2 regions of the Butyrivibrio sp. XBB1001 genome follow, and region 1 is predicted to be linked to the other one. Evidence: predicted binding sites of a transcription regulator. Region 1 holds the regulator's gene; the other holds the start of a gene.

Region 1 (6,763 bases):
AACCTCAGTATTACGAGCTTGATGCTTCTGTTCTTACTGAGCAGATCTATGAGCAGAGCGGTCTTACATTCTTTGCTGGAACATCACACAAGCTTAACCCTTCAGTTTCACTTACAGCTAATAACACAGTTCCTATTTTTGATCTTGATGGAAACGGTGTAACAGATAAAGCTGATCAGAAGGCGTTCCTTAAGGTTGTAAATGGAACACTTGAGAATGAAACATTTAAGGCACACCCAGATTTATTCGACCTTAACGATGATGGTGCTGTAAATACTAAGGACGTATATCTCTTTACTAAGAAGGATCTTGCTTCTGAGAAAGCATTAGTTGAAGTAACAGATAAGACAACAGTTAATGTAAATATCAACCTTTCAGACAGCGATAGAGAATATCTTGCATTGTTTGAAAATGGTATGTATGTAGATGGTTTCGTATATGTTGATGGCGATGTAGATCTTTCAGTTCCATTCCTTGCATTCTATGGAAGCTGGGCAGATTCTTCAATGTTTGAGCCATACGACTTCTACGAGGCTAAATACAACAAGGATTATGCAGGACAGACATATTCAGGAGTTTCAAAGACTAACTTCCTGTCATTGTTCCCTCTTGGCGATTCTGATGAGTACTACTTCGTTCCTAATTTGTTCGTAGATGAGGATGAGTACTTACCACAGAGAAATGCTATCAGCTCAGAAAATGGAACAGTACTTGGTTCACAGTACTACTCACTTATTAGAAATGCTAGCAGAGTAATTACAACAATCAAGGATAAGAACACAGGTGAAGTTTACTTCGAAGATACAAAGACAGAGAATTATGCAGCATTTGTATATCAGGGACAGTGGCAGAACTATATTGATTATACAGAGCTCAACTGGCCAGCTACAGACAAAGAGGGTAAGCCTCTTCCAGAAGGAACAGAAGTTGAGGTGACTCTTCAGGCTATTCCTAGCTACTATGATAAGGTTGAGGATCCTACAACTCTTCAGAATGCAGGTCTTTACCTTAGAACACCTATCACAGTTGATAACACTGAGCCAGAGATCGTAAATGTTGCTCCAAATGCTGAAGATCCAACAAAGATCGATGTAACAGTTAAGGATAACCGTTATGTAGCAGCACTTCTTGTATATGACAAGGACGGAAAGACACTTGAGAAGCATGCTATCAACCAGACAGAAGAAGGTGCTGAGACTGTAGTAACAATCAATAATTATGATAAGAAGATCTTTATTGATGTAGCAGACTATGCTCTTAACATTGTTGAGTATCGCATTAACAATACAGACCATGAAGAGACACAGTTCGTTGAATCTATCACAATTGACCAGGGTGAAGAGATCATTCTCGGAACATGGGTAATGGATAACTTTACAGCAACTGTTGGCCCTGACTGGCTTGCAGAGGATGCTGATGGTGTTACATGGTCATCTTCAGATGAGGATGTTTGCTATGTTCTTTCATCAGGCCTTTTCCTTACATTTAGTGAGGGTGAATGCATAGTTACAGCAAAGACTATCAACACAACAGTTGATGGCGAGCACCTTACAGCTCAGATCAAAGTTATCGTAAATGATGAGCTTTATGAGGGCAATAAAGAACTTCCTGAGAACCTTCCAGATGATGTTCCAGCAGAGTTCAGAGCACGTTTTGAGCAGATCAAGGCTGCAAGAGCAGCTAAGGCAGATAACAGCGCTTCAGAGGCATCAAGTGAGGCTTCAAGCGTAGTTGCTGAAGATGAAAAGACAGATGATGCAGCAGTAGCAGCTTCTTCTGAGGTAGTAGAAGAGGCATCTGACGAGGCATCTACAGGCGCTTCTGATGATGAAGTAGTAGAGGATCAGGCTGGAGAGGCTGGTTCAAATGAAGAAGTTGTAGGAGGAGAGAATGATGATTAAATTATTGAATAGGGGAGTCGTTCTCGGATTAACAGCAGCAGTTCTTTTCTCAGTAGCACCAGCACAGACAGTTGCGGCAGCAGATGTTGCCCCACTTCACACAAGTGTTACTGTTGATGGAAGGGATTCAAAGCAGACAGTTACTTATGATCTTAATCTTGATACAGTTACTACTACAGATGGTAGAGTTGCTGTAACATACGATCCTGAGGTACTTGAGCTGACAAAGGCAGCTGATAAAGTTAATTTTGACATAGAGGACTTCAATAGCGATTATTCAGATGAGGATTCAAAGGGTGTAGCATTTGCTTATGTTAATGCTAAGCCAAAGAGCCGCAGCGGAAAGGTTCTACACGTAAAGTTTGCTGTTAAGGACTGGACTAAGGCTCAGGACACTGTTATCAAGACAGAGGTATTTGGTATCAACAATGAGGATCAGGAGGTAGTTCCTGCAACTGTTATCGAAGATCAGGTTTCAGTTGGAAGAAATAAGCCAGTTACTCCTCAGAACGTTACAGCTACACAGGTAGTTGGCGGCGTAGAGATCAAGTGGACAAAGGATGAGAACGCAGATTACTACGTAGTATATCGTGCAAAGGCTGAAGAGGGACCTTACCAGAAGATTGGTACTTCTAAGGGCGATTCACTCCTTAATGTATTCGTAGGCCAGAAGGACTACTACTATAAGGTAGTTGCTCACCAGACAGGTTCACCATCTTATGATTCAGAGCCTTCAGCTCCAGTTAAGGTTACTGTAACTAAGCTTCTTGGTGTTATCGGTGGCTGATAAGAAATCACATTAAATAAGGAAGAGACCTGCATCAATTGAGATGTGGGTCTCTTTTTTTCTACATTTTGATATTTCATACATTATTAATAAATGTAGAGGTTGACATTGGATGTAGGGAGTGATATTTTATGATACAGAAGATGTTAGCACTCAAACCTAGTGAGTGCTAACACTCAAAAATACCATTCCAATGAATTTAACCGGTGAATGCAGAGGAAGGGCCTATGGAACTAGACGAGAGAAAAAGAAAAATACTTCATGCCATAGTTAAGAACTACTTGGAAACAGGAGAGCCTGTAGGAAGTCGTACAATTTCCAAGTACACAGATCTTAATCTTAGCTCAGCCACAATCAGAAATGAGATGGCAGACCTTGAAGAGATGGGACTTATTTTACAGCCTCATACTTCAGCAGGTCGTATCCCTTCAGATCAGGGCTACAGAGTATATGTAGATGAAATGCTAAGGGATAAAGAGCAGGAAGTTGAGAACATGAAGGAAATGCTTCTTGACAAGGAAGAGAAGCTTGAGAATCTGCTCAAGCAGGTTGCCAAGACATTGGCCGTAGATACCAACTACGCAACTATGATCTCTGCTCCTCAGATCAGGAAGAATAAGCTTAAATTCATACAGATTTCCAAGGTGGACGAGGGTCATCTTTTAGCTACTATAGTAATTGAGGGCAATGTCATCAAGAACAAGATCATCCCAGTAGAGGAGGTTTTAGATGATGCCACAATGCTCAAGCTTAACATCCTTATGAATACAAGACTTGATGGTCTTGCAGTTGAGGATATTAACTTAGGCCTAATAGCTGCTGTTAAACAGGAGGCAGGTATCCACAGTGAGATCATTGGCAATGTTATAGATGCCGCAGCAGAATCCATCACAGCTGATGAAGATCTGCAGATTTACACAAGCGGAACAATGAATATTTTCAAGTATCCGGAACTTACAGACAGTGCCAAGGCAAGTGAGCTGATCAGCACTTTCGAAGATACCAAGGATCTTACAAGTATTGTTGAGGGAACTCTTTCAGCAGATACTGAGGAGACTGGAATACAGGTTTATATTGGTAATGAAACTCCTGTACAGGCCATGAAGGATTGCAGCGTAGTTACAGCAACCTATGAACTAGGCGATGGAATGAAGGGAACTGTAGGTATCATCGGACCTAAGCGAATGGACTACGATAAGGTTATTTCAACTCTTAAGAATATGAGACATGCGCTGGATGACCTTTACAAGAAGAACTAGCGCAGTTTGACATAGATTAGTGATTATCATCAGGAGGCAATCGATTTGAGTAATACAGACAAGAAAGAGAAACAGGTTTCCGAGCAGGAGAAAGAGGTTCTCGAAGATATCATGGAAGAGCTCGAACAGGAAGCAGAAGAGAGAGCGGAGAACAAGGAATCCGAGAACAAGGAAACAGAGAGCAAGGAAACAGAAAATAAGGATTCAGCGGACAAGGCTGAGGCGCCTGCAGATGCTGAAGCTCCCAAGAAGAAAGGACCTTTTGCCAAGAAAGAGAAAAAGGATCCGCTTAAAGAAAAAGTTGAAGAACTCAATGACCGTGTCATGAGACAGATGGCCGAGTTTGATAACTTCAGGAAGAGAACAGACAAGGAAAAGGCTCAGATGTTTGAACAGGGCCAGGGTAGTGTCCTTGAGAAACTTCTTCCCGTTATAGATAATTTCGAGAGAGGCCTTGCAGCAGTTCCAGAGGCAGAAAAGGATGGAGCTTTTGCAGACGGTATGAACAAGATTTACAAGCAGCTTATCAAAGAACTTGAAAATCTTGGAGTAACCCCAATTGAAGCTGTGGGTAAGGAATTCGATCCTAACCTTCACAATGCAGTAATGCAGGTTGAGAGTGCGGAGTACGAATCCGGAATAGTAGCACAGGAACTTCAAAAGGGATATAAGTTCCACGACACCGTGCTTAGACATAGCATGGTTGCTGTTGCACAGTGAGTGATATAGGGATTCAAAGTTTCAAATATGTATGCTTGCATGCATATATTTGAAACCTTGAAGACCGAACAGACATGAGGAAGTAGCATGATAATGCGGATTCCGAATGGATGTAGGATTGCGAGAATAAAATGGAGCAATCCGTATATAACGATGATTTGTATATTATTCAAATAACGGAGGAAAAAATCATGAGTAAAATTATCGGTATCGATCTTGGTACAACCAATAGCTGCGTAGCAGTTATGGAAGGTGGTAAGCCAACTGTTATCGCTAACGCAGAAGGCGCTAGAACAACACCTTCTATCGTAGCTTTCACAAAGAATGGAGAAAGAATTGTTGGTGAGCCAGCTAAGCGTCAGGCAGTAACAAATGCAGACAACACAATTTCATCAATTAAGAGAGACATGGGTACAGACAATGGTCGTACTATTGATGGCAAGAAGTATTCTCCACAGCAGATCTCAGCTATGATCCTTCAGAAGCTTAAGGCTGATGCTGAGCAGTATCTTGGCGAGAAGGTTTCTGAGGCTGTTATCACAGTTCCTGCATACTTCAATGATGCTCAGCGTCAGGCTACAAAGGATGCTGGTAAGATTGCAGGCCTTGAGGTAAAGAGAATCATCAACGAGCCTACAGCAGCAGCTCTTGCTTATGGTCTCGACAACGAGAAAGAACAGAAGATCATGGTTTATGACCTTGGTGGTGGTACATTCGATGTATCAATCATTGAGATTGGTGACGGCGTTATCGAAGTACTTTCAACAAACGGTGATACACATCTTGGTGGTGATGACTTTGACCAGGCAATCATCAACTGGATGGTTCAGGATTTCAAGAATAAGGAAGGCGTAGACCTTTCAGGCGATAAGATGGCTATGCAGAGACTTAAGGAAGCTGCAGAGAAGGCCAAGAAGGAACTTTCTTCTTCTACAACAACAAATATCAACCTTCCTTTCATTTCAGCAGGCGCTGATGGCCCTAAGCACTTCGATGTAGATCTTACAAGAGCTAAATTCGAAGAACTTATCCATGATCTTGTTGAGAGGACAGCTATTCCTGTTCAGAACGCTATGAAGGATGCAGGCCTTACAAATGCAGATATCAGCAAGGTTCTCCTTGTTGGTGGTTCAACTCGTGTTCCTTGCGTAGTTGAAAAGGTTAAACAGCTTACAGGACATGAGCCTTCAAAGAGCCTTAACCCAGATGAGTGCGTAGCTATCGGTGCTTCAATCCAGGGTGGTAAGCTTGCAGGAGATGCTGGTGCTGGTGATATCCTTCTTCTTGATGTAACACCTCTTTCACTTTCTATCGAGACAATGGGTGGTGTTGCTACAAGACTTATCGAGCGTAACACAACAATTCCTACCAAGAAGAGCCAGGTATTCTCAACTGCTGCAGATAACCAGACAGCTGTAGATATCAACGTACTTCAGGGTGAGAGACAGTTTGCTAAGGATAATAAGTCACTTGGACAGTTCAGACTTGATGGAATCCCTCCAGCAATGAGAGGAGTACCTCAGATCGAGGTTACATTCGATATCGATGCTAACGGTATCGTTAACGTATCTGCTAAGGACCTTGGAACAGGTAAGGAGCAGCACATCACAATTACAGCTGGTTCTAACATGTCTGATGAAGATATCGATAAGGCTGTTAAAGAGGCTCAGGAGTATGAGGCTCAGGACAAGAAGCGTAAGGAAGGAATCGATGCTCGTAACGATGCAGATGCATTCGTATTCCAGACAGAGAAGGCTCTTCAGGATGTTGGAGACAAGATCGACGCATCTCAGAAGCAGACTGTAGAAGATGATATCAAGGCTCTCAAGGATCTTCTTGAGCAGACTAAGGATAAGGAACTTTCAGACTCTGAGATCGATTCACTCAAGAGCCAGAAGGAAAAGCTCATGAACGATGCACAGGCTCTGTTTGCTAAGATGTATGAGAATGCACAGGGTGCAGCAGGCGCAGGCCCTAACATGGGTGCAGGTGCAGGCCCTGATATGGGATCAGCTTCACAGAACACATCAACTGGTGACGACAACGTTGTTGATGGAGATTACAGAGAAGTTTAAGTCTTTGTTAATGGATATCTA
Region 2 (6,763 bases), on a different contig from region 1:
GACTGTAAAGGGTGACAAGGAAAGTGTCATGAACGTAGTAGCTCTTAAACCCGAAAAATACCTCTTAAAAACCATGCCACCAGCAGAGCTTATTGCAAATATCGATGAGTTCTTTGAGAAGCAGAAAGCGAAACAATATATTTAGTTTTCGATATAAAAAGGACGTTTCAGGTTACTCAAAAGCTTCTGAAACGTCCTAGCATATTGTATTCTTTTAAATTATGATATATCTGATCATTTTGTAAGTGTCAGCATGATCTCATTACTACGAGCGATGAACTTAGTCATAGCCTCGCCCTCAAGTGGTGCATTCTGGATGCGAGCAAGATCGTAGAGCTGCTCGCAGATCATCTTTGTATTGTTTGCATCTTCATGCTCAAGTACATACTGTACAAGAGGATGGTTAGCGTTAAGAATAAGTGTCTGGCCTTCTGCGCCAAAATCTCCCATTCCCATTCCGTTCATGGCATACATCTTCATCATGTCAGCCATACGTCTGGACTCTTCTGATACTGTAAGCATAGAAGAAAGCTTCTTGTCCTTGAGCTTTTCAAGCTTAACGGTGAGCTTGTCGTTCTTAAGAGCTTTCTTAACCTTCTCGGCAAGAGTTTTCTCTTTTTCTGCAAGTTCCTCTGCTGCCTTCTTGCCCACTTTGGACTTGAAGGTATCTGTAAGGTCTGCATCGATTCTCTTGAAGGAAATGCCCTCATTCTTGGCCTCAAGCTGCTGCATGAAAGGTACATCAATTGAGTGGTTCATGATGAAGGCTTCCATCTTCTGAGCCTTAAACATGTTGATGTACTGGCTCTGCTGCTGCTCATCTGTTACATAGTAAATTGTGCGAGGCTCTTTCTCTTTTTCCTCGTCCTTCTTGTCATCAGCTGTCTGATCCTTGGGAGCGTCTGCGCCATCTGAAACTGGCTTACCCTCAGAATCTACAACCTCTGCCTGAACCTTCTCACCATTCTCATCAGTAGCCTCTTCCTTGGCAGCTGCTTCCTCAGCCTCTTTGTTGATCTGAAGAGCCTCAGGAGTTGTAAGATACTTGCCATCAAGGTTCTTGAACAGGATATAATCTGTCATCTTCTGGCAGAACTTGTCGTCGCGAAGGCAACCATATTTGATGAATGGGCTGATGTCATCCCAGTACTTGTCATAGTTCTCTTTGTCAGTCTTGCAAAGACCTGCAAGCTTCTCAGCAACCTTCTTGCTGATGTACTCTGAAATCTTCTTGACAAAACCATCATTCTGAAGCGCTGATCTTGATACGTTAAGAGGAAGATCAGGACAGTCAATAACACCCTTAAGGAGCATGAGGTACTCAGGAATAACTTCCTTGATGTTATCAGCAATGAATACCTGGTTGTTGTAAAGCTTTATAGTTCCCTCAATTGACTCAAACTCCATGTTGATCTTAGGGAAGTAGAGGATACCCTTTAAGTTGAATGGGTAATCCATGTTAAGGTGAATCCAGAATAAAGGCTCCTTGTAGTCGCGGAATACCTTTCTGTAGAACTCCTTGTACTCCTCATCTGTGCAGTCCTTAGGAGTCTTAGCCCAAAGAGGATGTGTATCATTAAGAAGCTGAGGACGTCTTTTTATCTTGAGCTTTCTCTCCTCTTCCTGAGGCTCCTCGCCCTCTTTAGCCTCTTTCTTCTCAGGCTCGATAGTCTCTATAACTACATCGTCATCGCGCTTTTCAGATTCCTTGATGGTCTCTGTGCCGTCCTCGTTCTCCTTGGACAGGTAGATCTCATAAGGCATGAATGAGCAGTATTTCTCGATAACTTCTCTAGCCTTGTACTCGTTGCAGAACTCAAGGCAGTCCTCTGAGAGGTGAAGTGTGATTGTTGTACCAACCTCAGTCTTCTGACCGTCGCTCATCTCAAAGTCTGAGCCGCCATCGCAGGTCCAGTGTACAGACTCAGCATCTGACTTGTAAGAGCGCGTATCGATGTCTACATAATCAGAAACCATGAAGGTTGAATAGAAACCAAGACCAAAGTGACCAATGATCTGATCTGCGTTAGCCTTGTCCTTGTACTTGTTAAGGAAGTCTGTAGCTCCAGAAAAAGCTACCTGGTTGATATATTCCTCAACCTCTTCTGCTGTCATACCGATACCATTATCTGTGATCTTGATAGTCTTCTCTTTGTCATTTAAAACTACATCTACACGAGGTTTAAATCCCTCTGGAAGTGTGTACTCACCCATCATATCCATCTTGCGGATCTTGGTGATAGCATCACATGCATTTGAAATTACTTCTCTGTAAAAAATATCATGATCCGAATACAACCATTTCTTGATGATTGGGAACATGTTCTCGCTGTTGATTGAAAGATTACCTTTTTTTGAAGCCATAATTCTCACTCCCTTTTTAATAATTCTGTTCATATTGATAGTCTGATAAATCTGTCGCTTACACAATTTATCAGAATAAATGTGGGCGTATCTTGCCCACCAAGTTCTAGTTTAAGACCCTCAAAAACAAAAGTCAATAAAAAATTAGCACTCACAATATGTGAGTGCTAACAACGTTGTTAATCAAGTCTTTATTATTAAATTTGTGCATTATCTATTGATAGACATATTTCCTGGTTCAATCACTTGAAATATACATCATACACCTTCCATAAATCTGAAGTTGTCACTGCTTCGTTGGAAGTTACTTCGATGGAATCCCACAAATCTTCATTGAGCTCTTTTGTGAGAGTATCAACAAAGGCATCATATTTCTCCCCGAAGACTTCTCTTTTTCTCTCAGCGACAATCCTGACCTTGTTGTATTCAGTCTGCTCTCTGTTGAAGGTGGATATACATTTGATGATAACGTATCCGTCAGAAGTTTCCACAATCCCGCTTACTTCATCAGTTCCAAGGTTAAAAGCAGCCTGTTCATAGGCTTCATCCATCTCTCCCTTACCAAAGGAAATTGTGGATTCCTCAGCCTCGTTATAATTGGTCATCAGTTCTTCAAAGGTGCTGCCTTCTATGAGCTGATTTTTGATGCTGGTAGCCTTAAGATATGTGGTGTTCTTCTCTGATTCATTGAAGGGAACCTTCTCGCCAGCTGCATTAAGGCTGTAGGTCTTTAAAAAGATCTGCTCAACTGTGATAGTTCTAGCCTCGTCATCACTGATCTCCGGATTGATGTCCCTTATAATGTAGTCATAGACCTTGTCTGCAAGAGCGTATTCAGAATACACCTGAAAGATTGTATCCTCTGTTGCCCCATACATGGCATCAACATCTGACTGATTTAGAGTATCGTAGTAGGCAGCTGCTGCCTCTCTGGCATTTTGAAGTTCCTCTTCATCAAGTGTTATTCCCATATCCGCAGCCAGAAGGTTCATAGCCTTTATCTGAGCAAGCTTGGCAAGAACCGACTCTTTTAACTGGGTAGATACTGTGCCCTGATCTGTCTGAGCTTCCCATATCTGCGAGCCAAAGGTGTTCTCATAGCCATTCTGCGTGTTGATGAGGTAAACCATAACTTCCTGAATACTGCAAACACTGTCCTCTATTCTGAATACCTCATTATTAGAAAAGCCCGTGGTAAACACCACCTTGGCGGTCCCTTCAGAAAGGCCGCAGCCAGTAAGCCCACACAAGCTTGTTATAAGTAAAGCCATGCATAGGCTACGCTGGAATATATGAACTTTGTGTTTTGCTTTTGATTTCGCTGCTATTATCATCACTTGTTCTGCTTCTTATGTTTCTTATGCTTCATGCCTTGTTCTAGCTAGGCCGGGGTGTGCTGTGCCTGCGCTAAACTCGCGTTTATTCAAGTTGCTTATCTCAGTCAAGGCTCTTTATGATGCTGCGGGCAACGCTAAGGCCGTTGGCACTTGCCTGCTGAAGACCACGAGTAACACCGGCGCCGTCACCGATTGCGCGAAGGCCCTTAATGCTAGTCTCGAAGTCCTTGTTGACAATTACCTTATTAGAATAGAACTTAACCTCAACGCCGTACAGAAGTGTCTCGTCAGAGGCTATACCAGGTGTGACCTTATCAAGAGCCTGGATCATCTCATCAAGATCTACCATGATTCTGTGAGGAAAAACTAGTGAAAGATCTCCAGGTACCGCATCCTTAAGTGTAGGAATCAGGTTGTTTCTGCAGAGTCTCTCCTCTGTTGTTCTTCTGCCACGTCTGAAGTCTCCGTAAGTCTGAACAAGAATCTTACCGCCACAGAGCATGTTTGAAAGCTCTGCAATCTTCTTACCATATTCGATAGGAGTCTTGAAAGGCTTAGTAAAGTTCTTGGATACAAGAAGAGCAAAGTTTGTGTTGTTGGTCTTTAGCTCTTTTCCCTTATAAGCATGTCCGTTAACTACTGCAAGTCCGCCATCATAGTACTCTGTAGCAACCTCGCCTGATGGATTTGTACAGAAGGTACGAACCTTATCATCAAAGGTTGGTGTGTGGTAGATAAGCTTGGCTTCATAGAGGTTCTCATTGAGGAACTGCATAACTTCATCTCTTACCTCGACACGAACGCCCACGTCAACGGTTCCAGGCTTAGTCTCGATGCCGATTTCCTCGCACTTATCCTTAAACCAGTCTGCGCCCTCACGTCCAACGGCTGAAACTACTTCTCTTGCGTAGATTTCCTCGCCCTTGTCAGTCTTTACTCCCTTACATACGCCATCCTCAACGATGATCTCTGTAACCATTGTGTTAAACTCAATCTCAACGCCCTGAGAAAGGATATGCTCCTGAAGCTTACTGTAAATCTTGTAGCCTTCCTCTGTTCCAAGGTGTCTGATAGGGCACTCAACAAGCTTAAGGTTAGCGTTGATGGCCTTTCTACGGATCTCGCGAAGCTCAACTTCCTTGTCGATTCCGTATACACTCTTATCTGCGCCAAACTTAAGATAGATTTCATCTGACTCGTGGATGAGCCTTGTAGCCTCATCATAGCCAAGGATATCAGGAAGTGTTCCACCTACATCTGGTGAAAGAGAAAGCTTTCCATCAGAAAAAGCACCAGCTCCTGCAAAGCCTGTTGTAATTGAGCAAGGCTTGCAGCCTGCGCAGGTCTTAGTTACACGCTTGGGGCAGTTTCTCTTTTCTATAGAACGTCCCTTTTCTATCATGAGGACCTTAAGATCAGGTCTTTTCTCCATCAGCTCATAGGCGCAGAAAATTCCGCCAGGGCCAGCTCCAATAATAACAACATCTACATTTTTAGCCATAAAAATCCTCCATATAAAAAGCTAAATGTGTATAAAAAATACATTGCCTACAAGAAACAATAAACTTGTAAGCAATGTATTATATCATATTTTATTAAGTTGTCACAGCGTATGAGCAATTATACATGATAATGCGCATTTTGGGGCTGAACAGTAACAGGGACAGCACTTGTATCAATTGATCAGAACACCTCTATCATCAAATGTGTACTTCTTGCCCCATTTGAGAATGGTTTCTGACTTAGCAAGATGTCCGTCAGCCTTTGAATAGTACTTGTCACCGCCTACTGTAATCCAGGTGCTGACAGTCATTCTGCCATCAGCCTTGAAGTAATAGGTCTTATCTTCAATATCTGTAAATCCAGTCTGGATAACGCCTTCGTCATCTGCATAGTAGGTTGCACTCCACTTACTAAACCAGCCTGTGGTCAGCTTACCTTCTGAGCCGAAATAGAACTTCTTGCCCTCAGACTCATAGAAAGCATTCTTCTGAAGAGTTCCATTCTTGCTAAAAAGATAAGTCTCAGTGCCAATCTTCTGCATGCCGGTAGCTTTTTTACCATCTGGTGTTTCATAGTAGGATGCACCGTACTTCTGAATCCACTTTCCTCCCTCAGGAGCAGCAGGTGTACCAGCAGAAACCGCAAAATCAGGTGATACGTAAGTAGCTGTTATAACATCTCCTTCTCTAATCTCCAATGTTTCATAATATTTCCACTCTGTTCCATTGACTGTCAACTTGGTGCTATCTGAAATTGCATAATCATCATAACAATTTTTAGGTACCTCAACTTGTACGAATGCTCTGTAGCGTCCTTCAATTACCGTATATTCTTCGCCCATTTCAATCCAATGGAAGCCTTCACCGTCATCTCTTTCTATATGGCTGTTATAGACCCATACTTTCTCATTTCCTGATTCAAAATGAGGCACTATTAGTTTATTACCATAAACAAGTATTTCCTGAAGATCACTTGTAGCATTGATTTCTCCAATTATTTCTCTTGATCCCTCAATATCAAATACCTCTGAGTAGAAAATACATGTTGATAAAATAAAATCTCCAGTATCTATCTTTATTATTTCTTTATCCCATGTTTTGCCATTTACCTGCAATGAAAAATCATCACTTAATTTGTAATCTATATCATCAGCGGTAAATTGTATACATGCTTCATAGCGCCATTTTCCAGCTGTAAACTGGTCAAAATCAGTCTCATCCCATGTGTCATTTTCAGTTTCTTTGAACCAGTTTCCTTTTACTTCAATTGGTAAATCCCCTTCAATATCAAAAGTAGGTTGTTCTATTGGCTTACCCAGCTGTGGAATAGATTCATAGTTGCTGGTTGCAGAAGCTGTTGACAAAACATTCCCAGATTCTGCACCACCGTAGTTGTACTTAAGTTCAACGTATGGTGTGAGCGGAATCACGCTATAATCATCATCGAGTAATACTGCAGCAATTCTTACAGAAACTATTCCTTTTGCAATGCCCATATCGTCACATGCTGTTTTAAGGTCATAAGGAGCAATTTTGTAAACACCATCACTCTCTCCATTT

The links. The regulator HrcA, encoded in region 1, represses chaperone genes, less so after heat shock. The targets are predictions, from matches to a motif close to TGTTAGCACTCNNNNNNNNNGAGTGCTAACA.
Region 2: a site for HrcA is predicted at 2,507-2,537, ahead of htpG (molecular chaperone HtpG). Genes of this name have one in related genera too.

The regions. Positions count from the first base shown of each region.
Region 1 is NZ_AUKA01000007.1:53,422-60,184, forward strand. It holds gene G631_RS18500 (S8 family serine peptidase) at 1-1,901, shown strand, start outside; gene G631_RS0107875 (hypothetical protein) at 1,891-2,688, shown strand; gene hrcA (heat-inducible transcriptional repressor HrcA) at 2,916-3,947, shown strand; gene grpE (nucleotide exchange factor GrpE) at 3,993-4,667, shown strand; gene dnaK (molecular chaperone DnaK) at 4,859-6,742, shown strand.
Region 2 is NZ_KE384201.1:203,602-210,364, forward strand. It holds gene G631_RS0116855 (response regulator) at 1-145, shown strand, start outside; gene htpG (molecular chaperone HtpG) at 235-2,364, opposite strand; gene G631_RS0116865 (peptidylprolyl isomerase) at 2,607-3,635, opposite strand; gene G631_RS0116870 (NAD(P)/FAD-dependent oxidoreductase) at 3,802-5,202, opposite strand; gene G631_RS0116875 (N-acetylmuramoyl-L-alanine amidase family protein) at 5,377-6,763, opposite strand, start outside.